4 regions of the Streptomyces sp. NPDC057445 genome follow, and region 1 is predicted to be linked to each of the others. Evidence: riboswitches for the same ligand, from Rfam matches in the RefSeq annotation. Region 1 holds a riboswitch; each other region holds the start of a gene.
The links. A riboswitch is a leader RNA that binds a small molecule or an ion and turns the genes downstream of it on or off. The one in region 1 is predicted to bind cobalamin.
Positions count from the first base shown of each region.

Region 2: it holds a riboswitch for cobalamin, as region 1 does, so the genes downstream of both, ACFU5O_RS34190 (acyl-CoA thioesterase) here and metE (5-methyltetrahydropteroyltriglutamate--homocysteine S-methyltransferase) in region 1, are expected to answer to the same signal.
Region 3: it holds a riboswitch for cobalamin, as region 1 does, so the genes downstream of both, ACFU5O_RS27220 (cobalamin biosynthesis protein) here and metE (5-methyltetrahydropteroyltriglutamate--homocysteine S-methyltransferase) in region 1, are expected to answer to the same signal.
Region 4: it holds a riboswitch for cobalamin, as region 1 does, so the genes downstream of both, cobN (cobaltochelatase subunit CobN) here and metE (5-methyltetrahydropteroyltriglutamate--homocysteine S-methyltransferase) in region 1, are expected to answer to the same signal.

Region 1 is NZ_JBHVDH010000036.1:103-4,307, forward strand. Features, by position in the region: gene metE (5-methyltetrahydropteroyltriglutamate--homocysteine S-methyltransferase) at 1-2,259, opposite strand, end outside; cobalamin riboswitch at 2,434-2,656, opposite strand; gene ACFU5O_RS35910 (peptidylprolyl isomerase) at 3,165-3,659, shown strand; gene ACFU5O_RS35915 (SDR family NAD(P)-dependent oxidoreductase) at 3,887-4,205, shown strand, end outside.
Region 2 is NZ_JBHVDH010000029.1:16,181-20,385, forward strand. Features, by position in the region: gene ACFU5O_RS34185 (ABC transporter substrate-binding protein) at 1-777, opposite strand, end outside; gene ACFU5O_RS34190 (acyl-CoA thioesterase) at 1,177-1,623, opposite strand; cobalamin riboswitch at 1,668-1,893, opposite strand; gene ACFU5O_RS34195 (cobalamin-binding protein) at 2,112-3,035, shown strand; partial or broken gene ACFU5O_RS34200 (short-chain fatty acyl-CoA regulator family protein) at 3,067-3,282, opposite strand; gene ACFU5O_RS34205 (hypothetical protein) at 3,961-4,205, opposite strand, start outside.
Region 3 is NZ_JBHVDH010000016.1:63,132-67,336, reverse strand. Features, by position in the region: gene ACFU5O_RS27225 (cobyric acid synthase) at 1-1,568, opposite strand, end outside; gene ACFU5O_RS27220 (cobalamin biosynthesis protein) at 1,565-2,545, opposite strand; cobalamin riboswitch at 2,576-2,727, opposite strand; gene ACFU5O_RS27215 (hypothetical protein) at 2,852-3,073, opposite strand; gene ACFU5O_RS27210 (anion permease) at 3,090-4,205, opposite strand, start outside.
Region 4 is NZ_JBHVDH010000006.1:127,290-131,494, reverse strand. Features, by position in the region: gene ACFU5O_RS16295 (precorrin-8X methylmutase) at 1-200, opposite strand, end outside; gene ACFU5O_RS16290 (cobalamin biosynthesis protein CobG) at 197-1,486, opposite strand; cobalamin riboswitch at 1,545-1,679, shown strand; gene cobN (cobaltochelatase subunit CobN) at 1,718-4,205, shown strand, end outside.

The DNA.
Region 1 (4,205 bases):
GGCCCTCGTCTCGGCCCAGCCGCGGGTCTTCAGGCCGCAGTCGGGGTTGGCCCACAGCCGCTCCGGCGGGATCGCCTCAAGTCCCTTGCGCAGCAGGGCTGCCGCTTCGTCAGCGGCCGGTACGCGGGGTGAGTGGATGTCGTACACGCCCGGTCCGACCTCCCGCGGGTAGCCCGCCGTGGCGAGTTCACCGGCGACCTGCATATGGGACCGGGCGGCTTCCAGGCTGATGACATCGGCGTCCAGGTCCTCGATCGCCTGGAGAATGTCGCCGAACTCGGCGTAGCACATGTGCGTGTGGATCTGGGTGCCGGGCCGGACGCCGCCGGTGGTGAGGCGGAACGCCTCTGTCGCCCAGTCCAGATAGCGGGGCCGGTCGGCAGCCCGCAACGGGAGGGTCTCGCGCAGGGCCGGTTCGTCGACCTGGATGACCGACGTGCCCGCGGACTCCAGATCGGTGACCTCGTCGCGCAGGGCCAGCGCCACCTGGCGTGCGGTGTCGCCGAGCGGCTGGTCGTCGCGGACGAAGGACCAGGCGAGCATGGTGACCGGGCCGGTGAGCATGCCCTTGACCGGCCGGTCGGTGAGCGACTGGGCGTACAAGGTCCAGCGCACGGTCATCGGCCCGGAGCGGGAGATGTCGCCGGCGAGGACCGGCGGGCGGACGTAGCGGGTGCCGTACGACTGGACCCAGCCGTGCTGGGTGGCGAGGTAGCCCGTCAGCTGTTCGGCGAAGTACTGCACCATGTCGTTGCGTTCAGGCTCGCCGTGCACCAGGACGTCGATCCCGGCCTTCTCCTGGAAGGCGATGTTTTCCGCGATCTCGGCCCTGATGCGCTTCTCGTAGCCGGTGGTGTCGGTCCGGCCGGCGCGCAGGTCGGCGCGGGCGGACCGCAGTTCAACGGTCTGCGGGAACGAGCCGATGGTGGTGGTCGGCAGCAGCGGCAGGCCGAGATGGGCGCGCTGCGCCGCGGTCCGCTCGGCGTACGGCTGGGCGCGGCGTCCGTCGACGTCGGTGACGGCCGCCGTCCGGGCCCGTACGGCCGGGTCATGGGTGATCGCGGAGCCGGCCCGGGAGGCGAGATCGGCCCGGTTGGCGGCGAGTTCGGCGGCGATCGTGTCGGTGCCCTGGGTCAGGCCCTTGGCAAGCGTGACGATCTCCGCGCTCTTCTGCCTGGCGAATGCCAGCCAGCGCAGGATCTGCGGGTCGATGTCCCGCTCGCCCGCGGTGTCCAGCGGAACGTGGAGGAGCGAGCAGGAGGCGGCGACATCGACCTGGCCCGCGAGGCCCAGCAGGGTGGCGAGGGTGGTGAGGGACTTCTCGTAATCGTTGATCCAGATGTTGCGGCCGTCCACCACGCCGGCGACCAGGCGCCTGCCCGGCAGCCCGCCGACCGCGGCGAGATCGTCGAGGTTGGCGGCGGCCGGACCGGTGAAGTCGAGCGCGAGGCCGTCGACGGGGGTCCTGGCCAGGACCGGCAGTGCCTCACCGAGCCGGTCGAAGTAGGAGGCGACCAGCAGACGCGGCCGGTTCTCGAGTCCGCCGAGGTCCCGGTACGCCCTGGCGACGGCGTTCAGCTCGGCGGGGGTGCGGTCCTGAACGAGTGCGGGTTCGTCAAGCTGCACCCACTCGGCGCCCGCGGCCTTCAGGTCCGACAGCACATCGGCGTACACCGGAAGCAGACGGTCCAGCAGGGTCAGCGGCTCGAAGTCCGCGGGGACGCCGGGGGCGGGCTTGGCCAGCAGCAGATAGGTGACCGGCCCGACGAGCACGGGGCGCGGGGTGAGACCGAGCGCGAGCGCCTCGGCCAGCTGGGCGACCTGCTGGGTGGAGTCGGCGGAGAAGTCGGTGTCGGGGCCGAGCTCCGGGACCAGGTAGTGGTAGTTGGTGTCGAACCACTTGGTCATCTCGAGCGGGGCCACGTCCTGCGTGCCGCGAGCCATGGCGAAGTAGCCGTCCAGGGGTTCCGCGGCGACGGCGGCCCGGTGGCGCTCGGGGATCGCGCCGAGCATCACGCTGGTGTCGAGAACGTGGTCGTAGTACGAGAAGTCGCCGGTGGGCACCTCGTGGACGCCGGCTTCGGTCAGTTGCCGCCAGTTGGCCCGGCGCAGTGCGGACGCGGTGTCCCGGAGGGCGTCGGCGGTGACGCGGCCCTTCCAGTAGCCCTCGATCGCCTTCTTCAGTTCCCGGTTGCGCCCCTGCCGGGGATAGCCGTACACGGTGGCCCGTGCGTCCACGGTCGCTGACTTGCTGGTCACGGAACTCTCCTTCGCGAGCATGTCTCCGATATGACCCCGGGACAGGTCGAGAGCGCGAAGGAACGGCGCACCGGGCGGCCGGTGTTGCTGCCGCCACCTGGTGTGTACTCCCCGGACTTTCGTCCGGGGTGCTCCCAACCCGCCCTCGAGGTCACCGGGATCTCCGCGCGCGTACGTCGCGTGCGGGCAACGGGCAGGTCTTCGGACTCGCGGGCACATCTGCCGGTCTCCCGGCGGACACCTACTGGCCGTCGCTTCCCGGACCCGGGCGGGCCCAGTGCGTATGACGGCGGTCGTTCCCACTCACCGCTGCGGGGCAGTCCCGGATTCCCACCGGGTTCCCTCTTACGACGCGCCTGCCTGGCGGACAGGGCGAACCAGCTGCACGAGCCAGACTATGCGCTACGAGCGCACGTGTGGACACCACCGGTGGGAAGACGCCCGCCATCGGCGGGGCCGCTCGCTCCGGCACCGCTTCCCGTCCGTTCCGGCGGACCTGGTCCCGACAGGTGCGACGCGACCTCTCGGCATGGGCCTGCCACGTCCACGGATCGCGACGGCCGACCACGAGCCGTGCCGCCGTCCCCGGACGCCGCCGTGCGGTCGCGGCGCGCCTTCCGGACACCGGCAGCGACCGCTGCACCGCTGCACCGCTCCAGGACCCTGCCCCGGCAGCCGGCGCGATGGAACCGGCACTCGGCCGGACCGATGCCGACTCCTGGAAGAACCTTTTCCGTGGGCCTCTCCCCGTCCCGAGCGGCGCTGCCGGGCATCCGTCGACGGCCGGTGCTTCCGGCCCGACTCCGGCCTTCGCGGGGAGCCGACCGAGAGTCACGGGGTCCCACCGGTCCTTCTCACGGTGGGTCCGATGTGAGATCTGTGACCGCGGGTGTCAGGATGAAGCCATGAGTAACGTTTTCTTCGACATCACCATTGACGACAAGCCCGCAGGCCGGATCGTCTTCGAGCTGTTCGACGACGTGGTCCCCAGGACCGCCAAGAACTTCCGCGAGCTCGCCACCGGCGAGCACGGCTACGGCTACGAGGGCTCTTCGTTCCACCGCGTCATCCCCGACTTCATGCTGCAGGGCGGCGACTTCACCGCCGGCAACGGAACGGGCGGCAAGAGCATCTACGGCGAGAAGTTCGCCGACGAGAACTTCCAGCTCAAGCACACCAAGCCGGGCCAGCTCTCCATGGCCAACGCGGGCCCGAACACCAACGGCTCGCAGTTCTTCATCACCACCATCGTCACCGACTGGCTGGACAACAAGCACGTCGTCTTCGGCGAGGTCGTCGAGGGCATGGACATCGTCAAGCAGATCGAGGGCCTGGGCTCGCGCAGCGGCGCCCCCAAGGCGAAGATCACGATCGCCAAGTCGGGCGTCGTCGAGTCCTGATCCACGCGCGCGACGTCCGGGGCCGGGCACATTGCCTCCGCAGGTGCCGCCCGGCCCCGGTCCGCCGAATCGATCCTGGACATCCGGGCGTTGACGGTGGTTCGCGACCGGGCACCGCGGTCCGGGTTCGAGGCCCCCGGCGACAACGACCGTTCATTCGGATGAGATGCGGCGTCGACCCGGCCACGACTTGTCTTCGAGCGCACTTCAATTCGTAGGTTCGAGGCATGGCAACTCCACAGCACAGGATCGAATCGGGCTTCGGCGCCCGAAGCACCGCACAGGACGTTGTGCGCGGCATCGACCTCACAGGAAAACTGGCGATCGTCACCGGCGGCTATTCGGGCCTCGGACTGGAGACGGCACGGGCGCTTGCCGGTGCCGGCGCCGCCGTCCTGGTGCCCGCCCGGCGTCCCGCGGTCGCCAGGGAAGCTGTCGGTGGTATCGACGGCGTGGAGGTCGATGAACTGGATCTCTCGGATCTCGAGAGCGTCCGTCGCTTCACCGAGCGCTTCATCGCCTCCGGCCGCACCATCGACCTGATGA
Region 2 (4,205 bases), on a different contig from region 1:
GGCCCGCTGGGCCACCTGCTCGAACGATACGTCGCCGAACGCCTTGTCCACGTCGGCGAAGAGATTGACTCCGCCGGCCTGCTTGATCATCTCGTTGCCTATGCCCGTACCGCCTGCAGTGAATGCGGTCTTGTCGCCGCTGTCGTACACGAAGAGCTTGGTGGGGGTGACGCCGGACAGCTTCTCCTCGACGGCGTCCAGCGTGCCGTGCAGCTTCTTGACCTGCTGCTCCGCCCGGCCCGCGACGCCGAAGATCTTGCCGAGGGCCCGGATCTCCTCGTCCATCTTGTCCATCGTCACGGGCCCGGAGGAGCATTCCTCGATGTTGAGGTGGGTGTTGATCCCGGCCTTGGTGAACGCGGCGCGGCTGCGACCCTCCTTCTCGTCGAAGGTGCTGGCGAACCCGCCGTAGACGAAGTCCGGTTCGGCGGTCAGGAGTGCCTCGAAGGACGGGTACTCCTTGGACAGAACCTTGAGTCCGTCGTAGGCGGCCCGGTACTCCGGCAGGATCTTGTCGTCGAGGTAGCCGGTGCCCACCATCGACTTCTCCAGCCCGAGCGCGAGCATCACCTCGGTCGCGTGCTGGTTCAGCGACACCGCTCGCTGTGGCGCGCGCTGATAGGTGGTCTTCACACCGCAGTTGGACACCGTGACCGGAAAGCCCTTGGCGGCCGAATCCGTCGATGGGGCGTCTTGCGGGGCGGCGCTCCCGCAGCCCGCCACCAACAGAGCCGTGGCCGGGGCCAGCAGCAAGGACAGCCGGAGCCTGTTCTTCATTCCGTGGTTCCTCTCACCGCGGTGGGCCGGTGGCCGGCGCACGTCGCGGAGCGGGCGAGCCGTGTCGGGGACACGAACCCGCACTCGTTCGTCGCATCTCGCGAACCCTATGCAACTACGAATAATGGGCAATAGTCTCGGTCGGGACCCGAAGGGGGCTCACCGAGGCACGACGGTTGTGCTCGTGACCGACTCCCGCCGCTCCCGCTACCTGGGCCGTGGCTCGCCTGACGAAAGGCGGCGTGCCGGGTGGAAGCGCCCGCGCGGGGGTTCCGGAACCAACGGCTTCGACCACGCCCGAAGGCGGAGCAACGAGCCACGTCCCGTGCGTGCGGGCGCGATTCCGGACGGGGCGGAGGCGCGGCCGCCCCGTGCGGAGTCACGGTAGGGACGGACGGCTCAGGGTCCGTCGGCGACCGCGGTATCGAGTGCCGGAACGCTACGCGGTCTGCCGTCGGTGTCGATCGCGACGAACGTCAGCCGCCCGGTGGCCACTTCGGCGACGGGGCCTGAGGCGTTCCACCGCTCGGGGGTCACCCGGACCGCAACGGTCATGGACGTCCGCCCGGCGCGCTCCAGTTCGGCATGCACGCTCAGAAGATCACCTGCCCGGACCGGGGAGATGAACGTCAGCCGGTCGACCGAGACGGTCACGGCGGGCCCGTCGGCGTGACGCCCGGCAGCGGCCGCGGCTGCGTCGTCGATCAGCTTCATCACCATGCCGCCATGGATGGTGCCGTACAGATTGGTGTCGTGCTCGCTCATGATGTGTGCGAGGGTCACCCGGGAATCGGCCGGGGCCTTGCGGGTGGCAGGCGCGGGCAGGGTGGCGGTTCGGTCGGCCACGTCAACTCTCCTTCGCGAGTCGCGGCAAGCGGCACCGCACGCACCAGTGGCGTACGGGCAGCGGCAGGTCTTCGGACTCGCGGGCACGCCCCTGTCCATAAGGACGAGGCACCTACTGGCCGTCGCTTCCCGGACCCATCCGGGTCCAGTGCGTATGACGGCGGTCGTTCCCGCTCACCGCTGCGGGGCAGTCCCGGATTCCCACCGGGTTCCCTCTTACGACGCATCCCGCCTGGCTGACGGGCGCGAACCAGCTGCAGCGCCAGGGTATCCGCTCCCGCGACGAGCCCGACCAGCCCGACCGGCGAAGCCGGACCGGCTGCCTTCCTTCCCCGCCCTCTCCGCCCCGCACGGCTCGCCTCTTGGGGCGCAGGAGTCAACCACCGACTCACCCCGCCGTCCGGCACGGCCGGGTCCCGGCTCTCTCGTCCGCCGGACCCCTCTCACCGATCCGGCCCGATCCGGACGAAAGACCCTAGGGTCGGAGGATGCGCATCGTTTCGCTGCTCCCTGCAGCCACCGACATCGTGGCCGAGCTCGGTCTGATCGGCGACCTGGTGGGCCGCACGCACGAATGCGACTGGCCGCCCCGCGATGTGGAGGCCGTCCCCGTGGTCACCGCCGCGCAGTTCTCGGCGGACGCGCTCAGCAGCCGGGAGATCTCCGACGCGGTGGGCGGGGCGGCGCACTCGGGTTCCTCGCTCTACACCCTGGACACCGCCGCCCTCACGGAGCTCGCCCCCGACGTGGTCCTCACCCAGGACGTGTGCGACGTGTGCGCGGTGTCGTACAGCGGGGTGTCCCGGGCCGTACGGGTGCTGGACGGCGGGCCCGGGCCCAGGGTGCTGAGCCTGGAGCCCCGGACCCTGGGCGATGTGCTGGACTGCCTGGTCCGGGTGGGTGCGCTGCTGGGCGTACCCGAGCGGGCCGAACAGCGGCGATCGGAACTGCGTGAGCGACTGGCGAAGGTGGAACGGCTGACCGCCGGGCTGCCGCGGCCCCGCGTGGTGGCCGTCGAATGGCTCGATCCGCTCTGGCCTGCCGGCCACTGGGTTCCCGAGCAGATCGCCTGCGCCGGCGGGCAGCCGCTGCTGGCGTCGCCGGGCGAACACACCAAGCCCATGGAGTGGGACGCGGTACGTGCCGCACGTCCGGACGTCGTCCTCGTCATGCCGTGCGGGTTCGCCCCCGAGCGCACACTGCAAGAGAGCGATCTGCTCACGTCGCTTCCGGGCTGGGACGATCTGCCGGCCGTACGCAGGGGCGAGGCGTGGATCCTCGACGGTCCGGCCTACTTCAACCGGCCGGGTCCCAGGGTGGTCAGAGGGGCGGAGGTCCTGGCCCATGTCCTGCACTCCGTCCGGGCGGGAGAGCCCGTGACCCCGCAGGAGGCCCGACGGCTGCGCGCGTAACGGCGGCGGAACGTGCCGCGGCGCCGGGTGCTCAGTTCTGCGTGTCCGCGACGGGATAGGGAACGAAGGTGCTGCTGTTCTCGTCGATGGTCAGCGGCCGGCCCAGGGGCGGTACGGCGCGTTGCGGGCAGTCGAGGCGTTCGCAGACCCGGCAGCCCATCCCGATCGGGGTGGCCGCGGAGGTGTTGTCGAGGTCCAGCCCGTCGGAGTAGACGAGCCGGGAGGCGTGGCGGACCTCGCAGCCGAGGCGACGCGGCGCCGGGCACGCGAGCCCGGCAGGATCCCGTTGTGCCCCTTCGTCCTGATGCTGCCCTTGAAGAGGGTTCCGTCGGGGCCCTGCACGGTGAGGCCCACTTTGATCGGGGCGTTGGGGCGTGCCGGCTTCGCGTGGGCCAGGCTCGAGGCTCCACGCTGCAGACCATGACAGTCGCGTACGCATTCGGTTGTCGCTCCGGATCGGGATGGGAGCAGACGAATCGTATGCACGACTGCACTGCTCCATCAGCGAATTGGGCCTACGAGACTGGACGGTGGCTCCCGCTTCGGCGAGGCGCACGGATACGCCGGTGGCCGGCTGCCAGCTCCCGGACTGCCGTCAGCGGCGCTGAGGCCACGGGGGCGGGTGCGTCGACATGGGGTCATGGGAAGTGGTCTCGTCGGTGGGGGGCGCGGCTGCCGGGCCTCCTTCGTCTGCCGTGCGGCACACGCTGCCGGCGCCTCCGGGCGGCTCACTCCGGCCCTGTTCGCTGCCGTCGCACCGACCGTGCGCAACGGCCCCGGCGTTTACACACCGGGGCCGCCCTTCCGGGTCGGTTGCACGTGAGAGTGCACCGGCCCACTCACCATCGTATGTCCGAGGTGCGTTTCTGGCATAAGCGATCTTTTTGGGTCGCTCAGGTCCCTGACCGGGTGAGGCCGCGCCGTGTCAGCCGCGTCCTTCCTCTTCGGCCTCCATGAGCAGGATTCCCTGGTGTGTCAGTGTGACCATCGTGGGTGTGTTTCCCCGGGCCCAGTCGACGGTGACGAGTCCTTCGCCCTCCAGGTATGCGCAGGCGGCGGCCAGATCCTGCTCAGGGACCTCGAGGTCGTCGCGCAGCTTCGTCCCGGTGACACCGAGGAGGCGATTGCCTTCCGTGGTCTCGTACAGAGCCTTCATGATGGCTTCGCGGT
Region 3 (4,205 bases), on a different contig from region 1:
GGCGCCCCCGGCGGAACGAACGGCAGCCCGGCGGGCGGGCCCGACTCGATGAGCTTCAGCAGCGCGTCCGTGTCCGCGTGTTCCTCGATCAGGTCTCCGAGCCGGTCGAGCTGCTCCTCGCGCAGGGCGCCGAAGCTCGTGTCCGGCGCGGGCACGAAACGCCGCCCGGCCGCCGCGGCCACCTCGCGGAGGAACGCCCGCCGGAAGCCGTCGCTCTCCAGCGAGCCGTGCCAGTGGGTCCCCCACACCGCCCCCACCCGGCAGCCGTCCAGGAAGGGCTCGCCGCCCAGGACTTCGGCGACACCGTGGTGGATCTCGTACCCCTCGACCCGCTCGCCGAGCGCCTCACCGACGGGCCGCGCCAGGGTCTTCTCGCGCGCGAACCGCACCCGCAGCGGCAGCAGCCCGAGGCCCTCGACCGCACCGGCACGTGACTCGACGTCGTCCTCGATGCGCTCGCCCAGGGCCTGGAGGCCGCCGCAGATCCCCAGCACCGGCCTGCCCTCCGCCGCGCGCCGGGCGATCGCGTCCGCGAGTCCGCGTTCGCGCAGCCAGGCGAGCGCCTTCACGGTCCCGCGGGTGCCGGGAACGATCACCAGGTCGGCGTCGGTGAGCTCTTCCGCGCGGTCCACGAACCGCACCACGACGCCCGGTTCGGCCGCCAGGGCGTCCACGTCGGTGAAGTTGGACATCAGCGGCACGGCGCACACCGCGACCCGCAGGACGTCCTCACCGACCGGCGCCGAGGTCACGGACTCGCGGACGGCGCCCCGCAGGGAGACGCGCAGGCCGTCCTCCTCGTCGATGCCGAGCCCGTGCGCGTACGGAAGCACGCCGTACGTCCGCCGTCCGGTCAGCCCGTGCAGCATCTCCAGTCCCGGCTCCAGCAGCGTCACATCGCCCCGGAACTTGTTGACCAGATAGCCCGCGACCAGTTCCTGGTCCTCCGGCGCGAGCAGCGCCGTCGTACCGAAGAACTGCGCGAAGACCCCGCCCCGGTCGATGTCCCCGACCACCAGCACCGGCAGGCGCGCGGCGCGCGCGATGCCCATGTTGACGATGTCGGTACGCCGCAGATTGATCTCGGCGGGGCTGCCGGCGCCTTCGCAGATGACGGCGTCGTAGGTGTCGCGCAGTTGCGCCAGGCACTCCACGACGGGCTCGAACAGCTCCTGCCGCCGGCCTCCGTGCAGCACTTTCCCCGGGGACACACCGCCTGAATGCGGCTGCGCCGCGGGCCCGGGCCCCCCGAAGAACCCGCGCGCGCTCAGTTCGCCCACCGGCCTGCCCATCAGCACGACCTGGCTGGAGCGGTCGCTGCCCGGTTTGAGCAGCACGGGGTTCATGAGCGCCGAGGGCTCCACGCGCGCCGCCTGGGCCTGCATGGCCTGCGCCCTGCCGATCTCCGCTCCCTCGCGGGTCACGAACGAATTGAGGGACATGTTCTGGCCCTTGAAGGGCGCGACCTTCACGCCCTGGCGCACGAGCCACCGGCAGATGCCCGCCGTGACGACGCTCTTACCCGCGTCCGACGTGGTCCCGGCGACCAGCAGTCCGCCGCCCCTCATGTGCGCCTCCCCCTCGTTGCCCCGTATGCGAGCCGCGCGCCCGCGCACACCGCGAGGGCCAGGACGCCCACGCGCCGCGAGAGCCGTACCGCCCGCTCGATGTCCGTGACCTCGACCGTGCGCCCCTCCGCGTTGAGCACGGGACGGTGCTCGACCCGTCCGCCGTACGAGAGCGTCCCCCCGAGCCTTACCCCGAGCGCCCCCGCGAACGACGCCTCCACCGGACCGGCGTTGGGGCTCGGATGCTTCGCGGCATCGGCGCGCCAGGCGCGTACGGCGCCGCGTGGATCTCCGCCCGCGAGTACCGCGAGTCCGGCGGTGAGGCGAGCGCCGGGCCAGCCCGCCGCGTCGTCGAGCCGCGCCGATGCCCAGCCGTACCTGCGGTGGCGGGCGGATCTGTGGCCCACCATGGCGTCCAGGGTGTTGACGGCACGGAAGCCGATGAGGCCGGGCACCCCGCCGAGCGCGCCCCACACCAGCGCGCCGACCACCGCGTCCGAGGTGTTCTCCGCGACGGACTCGACGACGGCGCGGGCGATCCCGGGGCCGTCCAGTGCCTGCGGGTCACGCCCGCACAGATGCGGCAGCCGCTCGCGGGCGACCTCGAGGTCCCCGGCGGCCAGTGCTCCCCCGATCGCCCCGGCCTCCCGGCCCAGCGACGTACCACCGACGACGGCCCAGGTGGCGGCGGCCGTCAGGGCGAACGAGGCGGTACGGGAACGGCGTACGGAGGCAGCGGCCAGCGCTCCCGCGGCGACCGCGCCCCCGGCGCACAACGCGGTGTGCAGCGCGCCCCAACCCCGGTGGTCGCGCCACAGCACCCGTTCGACGGCAGCGGCGGTCCGGCCGAACGCGGCGACCGGATGCCCGCGGCGCGGATCGCCGAGAAGCAGGTCGCCGAAGAGTCCGGCAGCAGCACCGCACGCGAAAGTGATCTCTGGGGAGACATCCCCCCAGCCCCCCGGATCGGCAGGCATGTTCGTCCTCACTCAGGGTCCGCGCCCTGGCTCGACGTGACCGGCGGGAGAGAGTTCCTGGCTCCGGGGTGCTCCGGTGAGGGGAGTGCACCCGTGACAGTGGCGGGACCGCGCCGGATTCGCACCGGCTTCCTCTTCTGCCGCCGTAATGGCTCCGGAAGTCCACCATGGTCGAGAACAACCGTCAACTCGCCTTTGACCTGCGCAGGGACAGTGTGCGGAGTCCCACACAGGGCCCCGGACACGGCAGGAGCCGGACCTCGTCCACGAGGCCCGGCTCCTGCCGTACAGGGTGGTGTACGACCGTCAGACGACGATCAGATAGATCCCGTACGCGACCGCGGCCACGCAGAGCGCGAAACAGGCGTACGCGCCCGTGCGGGTGAGGGCCGCGGAGCCCCCCTGCGCCGAGGCGGCTTCCTGCTTGGCGAGGCCCACGATGCCCAGGGTGAACAGGCCCACCAGGGCGACGGTGACGACGAGGCTCACGCCGAAGACGGAGCCGAGAGCTGCCCAGTCGATCTTCATGGGGTTCGTTTCTTCCTTAGACCGTGGCGGCGGGCGCGGGGTTGGACTCGCCGGCCGGGGCCGGGATGGTGGCCTTGAGCTCCTCGGCCGCGGCGACGGTGGGCGGCGGGGTGACGGCCGCGATGGCGTTGGTGATGACGCCCGCGGGCTCCGCACCGGCCTCGGTGAGCTCGTCGTCGGTGACGTTCGTGTGGTCGACCGGCTTGCGGCGCGAGAGCGACCAGATCACGCCCGAGCCCGCGAGGAGCAGCACCGCCACGACGGCGATGCCCCAAGTGCCCTGACTGGTCAGGAACTCGGCGGCGGCACCGACCAGACCCGCGGCCGGCAGGGTCAGGCCCCAGGCGACGAACATCCGGGTCGCGGTGGACCAGCGGACCACACCGCCCTTGCGGCCGAGGCCCGCGCCCATGACGGCGCCGGAGCAGGACTGGGTGGTGGACAGCGAGAAGCCCAGGTTCGAGGAGGCGAGGATGACCGTAGCGGCGCTGGTCTGGGCGGTGAAGCCCTGCTGCGGCTGGAGGTCGGTCAGGCCCTTGCCCATGGTGCGGATGATGCGCCAGCCGCCCAGGTACGTGCCGAGCGCGATCGCGAGGCCCGCGGAGACGATGACCCACATCGGAGGGTTCGAGCCCGGGACGAGGACGCCGCCGGTGACGAGGGCCAGGGTGATGACACCCATGGTCTTCTGCGCGTCGTTCGTGCCGTGGGCGAGGGAGACGAGTCCGGCGGAGGCGATCTGGCCGGCGCGGTAGCCCTTGGCGGTGGCCTTCTGGTCGGCCCTGCTGCCGATCCTGTAGGTCAGCTTCGTCGCGAACAGCGCGGCGAGACCGGCGACGACCGGTGCGGCCACGGCCGGGATCAGGACCTTGGTGACGATGGTGCCGCCGTCGACGGCGGAGAAACCGGCGGACATCACGGCCGCACCGATGAGACCGCCGAAGAGCGCGTGGGAGGAACTGGACGGCAGGCCCAGCAGCCAGGTGAAGAGGTTCCACAGAATCGCGCCGACGAGCGCCGCGAAGATCACTTCTGTGCGTATGCCCTTCTCGTTGATGATCCCGCCGGAGATCGTCTTCGCGACCTCGACGGAGAGGAAGGCGCCGACGAGATTGAGCACGGCGGACATGGC
Region 4 (4,205 bases), on a different contig from region 1:
GCACGGGACACCACGGCGGGCGAGTACGCAAGATCGCGGACGAGGTCGACCATGCCGCAGGCGTGGATCATCCGCACCGCGACCTGGCTGATGTCGGCCGGAAGCGCGGCGAGGTCGGCCTCTGCGCGGATGGTGGCAAAGGACTGGCGGTAGATCTCCGCGCCGTCCTTCTCGTAGTCGAACACTCTGCTCCTGCTCATTTCGTCGTCGTGCGGGTTCGGACGGTGGCGATGGTGTCGGCGAGCTGCGCGCGCGACGGTACGGGTACGGCGGCGCCGTGCACGGTCACCCGGTACGCGCCGTCCGCGGTGGCCACGACGTCCACGTACTCCCCCTGCGGACGACCGCACCGCCGCTCGCAGCCCGACCAGTACACGGGCAGCCCGCCCCGGCCCGGTGTCGCGTCGGCCCGTACGTCGGCCAGGGACTTGGCGCACCCGGGCCGGCCGGTGCAGGCGCCGACGCCGTACCAGGGGGAGTCAGGGCCGGTGATCAGCCCCGCGTCGTCGAGCTGCGTGAGCCGCGTCCCGGCCGCCGCCCGGTCCGCGAAGCCGGGCACGACGACCCCGCGCCAGGGGGTGAGGCGTACGTCGCCCTCGGGCGCGGGAAGCAGCGCGCGCGCCTGCGCCGCCGTGAGCCGCCCGAGCGGGGCGGCGACGGAAAGGGCCCAGGCGGCGGGGCCTTGAACGATCCCGGGCGGCGGACCGGCCCGATGTGTGCCCGGCAGCGGCGGACGGGCAGCGCTGTCGGCAGTCGTTCGCCCTACGGGTTCGATGCCCGCACCCCGCAGATACGCGTCCACCGCCATGTCCTGCCCGGCGGGTAGCTCCCGTACCCGCCACGCCCCGGTGCCCGCCGCCTCTGCCGCGGCGAGGAACGCCTCTGCGGCCGCGACGGCCGCCCGCGGGGCGTCGGCGGCGCGGACGGGAAAGGTCCCCGGTCCGATCCGTACGACGGCGGTACCGCCCGGCTCTGCGAGCAAGGTCACATCCGCGCCCAGACCCGCCACATCGCCCCGCCCGTCGTCCAGGGCGAACAGGAAGCGGCCGGAGAGTCCCGCCGCCCGCTCGCTCGCGCACAGCAGCTCGTCCAGCTCCCGCGCCCACAACTGCACGTCGGCGCAGCCGAGTCCGTCGAGTCCGGCGAGAGGCGAGGCCATGACGTTGCGCACCCGCTCATGGGTGTCGGAGGGGAGCAGCCCGGCCTCCCGGAGCAGCGCCGCGAGCCGTGCCCCGCATCCCTCGCCGAGGCCGCGCAGCTCCACGTTCCCACGGGAGGTGATGCTCAGCGCACCGTCGCCCAGCCGCTCCGCCGCGTCGACCAGCACAGATACCTGATGAGTCGTCAAAGTGCCCGCAGGCAGGCGGAGTCGGGCCAGGTGCCCGTCGTCCGCCGCATGCAGCCGCAGTGCGCCGGGGCAGGCGTCGTCCCGGTCCCGTATGCGAGGTTCGCCCGGGTCCGGGGGTGTTGTCGGTGTGGGCGGCATGGCGGCGAGCATACCGACGTCCTTCCAGGTGGCCGCCCTGCAGCCGGGCGGCAGCCTCTACTATGCAAACGGCACAGGGTCCCAGGACCCTAGGGAGGAAGCCCGGTGCGAATCCGGCGCGGTCCCGCCACTGTCAGCCAGGCCTCACCCCGAGGTCCGGTGAGCCAGGAACTCCCGCCGTCCTCACGACCACCCGGGGCGCGGACACCCCGAGGAAGGCCTGCGCACGCGATGACGCACGCGACGATCCTGCTGCTGTCGACCTCCGACACCGACCTGCTCAGCGCACGCGCGGCTGCGGGTCCGGTCGGGTACCGCTTCGCCAACCCCTCCCGCCTCCCGCTCGAGGACCTCCCCGGCCTGCTGGACGGCGCCGACCTCGTGGTCGTACGCCTCCTCGGCGGCATCCGCGCCTGGCAGGAGGGCCTCGACATCCTGCTCGCCCAGCAGAAGCCCGTCGTGGTCCTCACCGGTGAACAGGCCCCCGACGCCCAGCTGATGGAGGCGTCCACCGTCCCCATCGGCATCGCCGCAGAGGCGCACGCCTACCTCGCGCACGGCGGCCCGGACAATCTGGAACAGCTCGCCCGGTTCCTGTCCGACACGGTCCTGCTGACGGGTCACGGCTTCGAGCCCCCGGCCCCCGCGCCCACATGGGGCCACCTGGACCGCGAGGCGAGGAGCACCGACGGACCGACCGTCGCCGTGCTCTACTACCGCGCCCACCACATGAGCGGCAACACCGCGTTCGTCGGCACCCTCTGCGACGCCGTCGAGGACGCGGGCGCCCGGGCGCTCCCCCTCTACGTCGCCTCCCTGCGCGCCCCCGAGCCCGAACTCCTCGACCGGCTCCGCGGCGCCGACGCCGTCGTCACCACCGTCCTCGCCGCCGGCGGCACCCGGCCCGCAGAGGCACAGGCCGGCGGCGACGACGAGTCCTGGGACGCGGGCGCGCTCGCCGGGCTCGACGTACCTGTGCTCCAGGCCCTGTGCCTGACCGGATCGCGCAGCTCCTGGGAGGAGAACGACGAGGGACTGTCCCCGCTGGACGCCGCCAGCCAGGTCGCCGTGCCCGAGTTCGACGGGCGCCTCATCACCGTCCCGTTCTCCTTCAAGGAGATCGACGAGGACGGACTCCCGGCGTACGTCGCGGACCCCGAGCGTGCCGCCCGCGTCGCGGGGATCGCCGTGCGCCACGCCCGGCTGCGCCACATCCCGAACGCCGACAAGCGCCTCGCGCTCGTCCTGTCCGCGTACCCGACCAAGCACTCCCGGATCGGCAACGCCGTGGGCCTGGACACCCCCGCGTCCGCCGTCTCCCTCCTGCGCCGCCTGCGGTCGGAAGGCTACGACTTCGGTACGGAGGAGGTCCCGGGTCTCGAGTCCGGCGACGGCGACGAGCTGATCTACGCGCTCATCGAGGCGGGCGGCCACGACCAGGACTGGCTCACCGAGGAGCAGCTCGCCCGCAATCCGGTCCGCATCCCGGCGGCCGACTACAGGCGCTGGTACGCGACCCTGCCCGCCGAGCTGCGCGAGCACGTCGAGGAGCACTGGGGCCCGGCGCCCGGCGAGATGTTCCTGGACCGCTCCCGCAATCCCGAGGGCGACATCGTGCTCGCCGCCCTGCGCCGCGGAAACCTGGTCATCGTCATCCAGCCCCCGCGCGGCTTCGGCGAGAACCCGATCGCGATCTACCACGATCCCGATCTGCCGCCCTCCCACCACTATCTCGCCGCCTACCGCTGGATCGCGGCCCCGCAGACGACTGGGGGTACCTCCCAGGCCGAAGGCTCTGGGGGAGGCTTCGGCGCCGACGCGATGATCCACCTCGGCAAGCACGGCAACCTGGAGTGGCTGCCCGGCAAGAACGCCGGCCTGTCCGCCGCCTGCGCCCCGGACGCGGCGCTCGGCGATCTGCCGCTGATCTACCCGTTCCTGGTCAACGACCCGGGCGAGGGCACCCAGGCCAAGCGCCGTGTGCACGCCACCCTCATCGACCATCTCGTCCCGCCGATGGCCCGCGCCGACTCCTACGGCGACATCGCGCGCCTGGAGCAGCTGCTCGACGAGTACGCGCAGATCTCCTCCATGGACCCGGCGAAGCTCCCGGCCATCCGCGCCCAGATCTGGACCCTGATCCAGGCCGCGAAGCTCGACCACGACCTGGGGCTCGACGACCGCCCCGACGACGACGGCTTCGACGACTTCCTGCTCCATGTCGACGGCTGGCTGTGCGAGGTCAAGGACGCCCAGATCCGCGACGGTCTGCATGTCCTCGGCGGCGCGCCGACCGGCCCCGAGCGGGTCAACCTCGTCCTGTCGATCCTGCGTGCCCGCCAGATCTGGGGCGGCACCACCGCCCTGCCCGGGCTGCGCGAGGCCCTCGGCCTCGACGAGTCCGCCGCCACCCGCACCACCGCCGACGAGGCGGAGGCAGCGGCCCGCACCCTGGTCGAGGCGATGGAGGCCGCCGACTGGGACCCGGCCGCCGTCGCGTCCGTGGCGGAGGGACACGGGCAGGCCGTCGCCGACATCCTCGACTTCGCCGCCCGCGAGGTCGTCCCGCGCCTGTCCGCCACGACCGACGAACTCGACCACGCGGTCCACGCGCTCAATGGCGGCTTCGTCCCCGCGGGCCCCTCCGGCTCCCCCCTGCGCGGCCTCGTCAACGTCCTGCCGACCGGCCGCAACTTCTACTCCGTCGACCCCAAGGCCG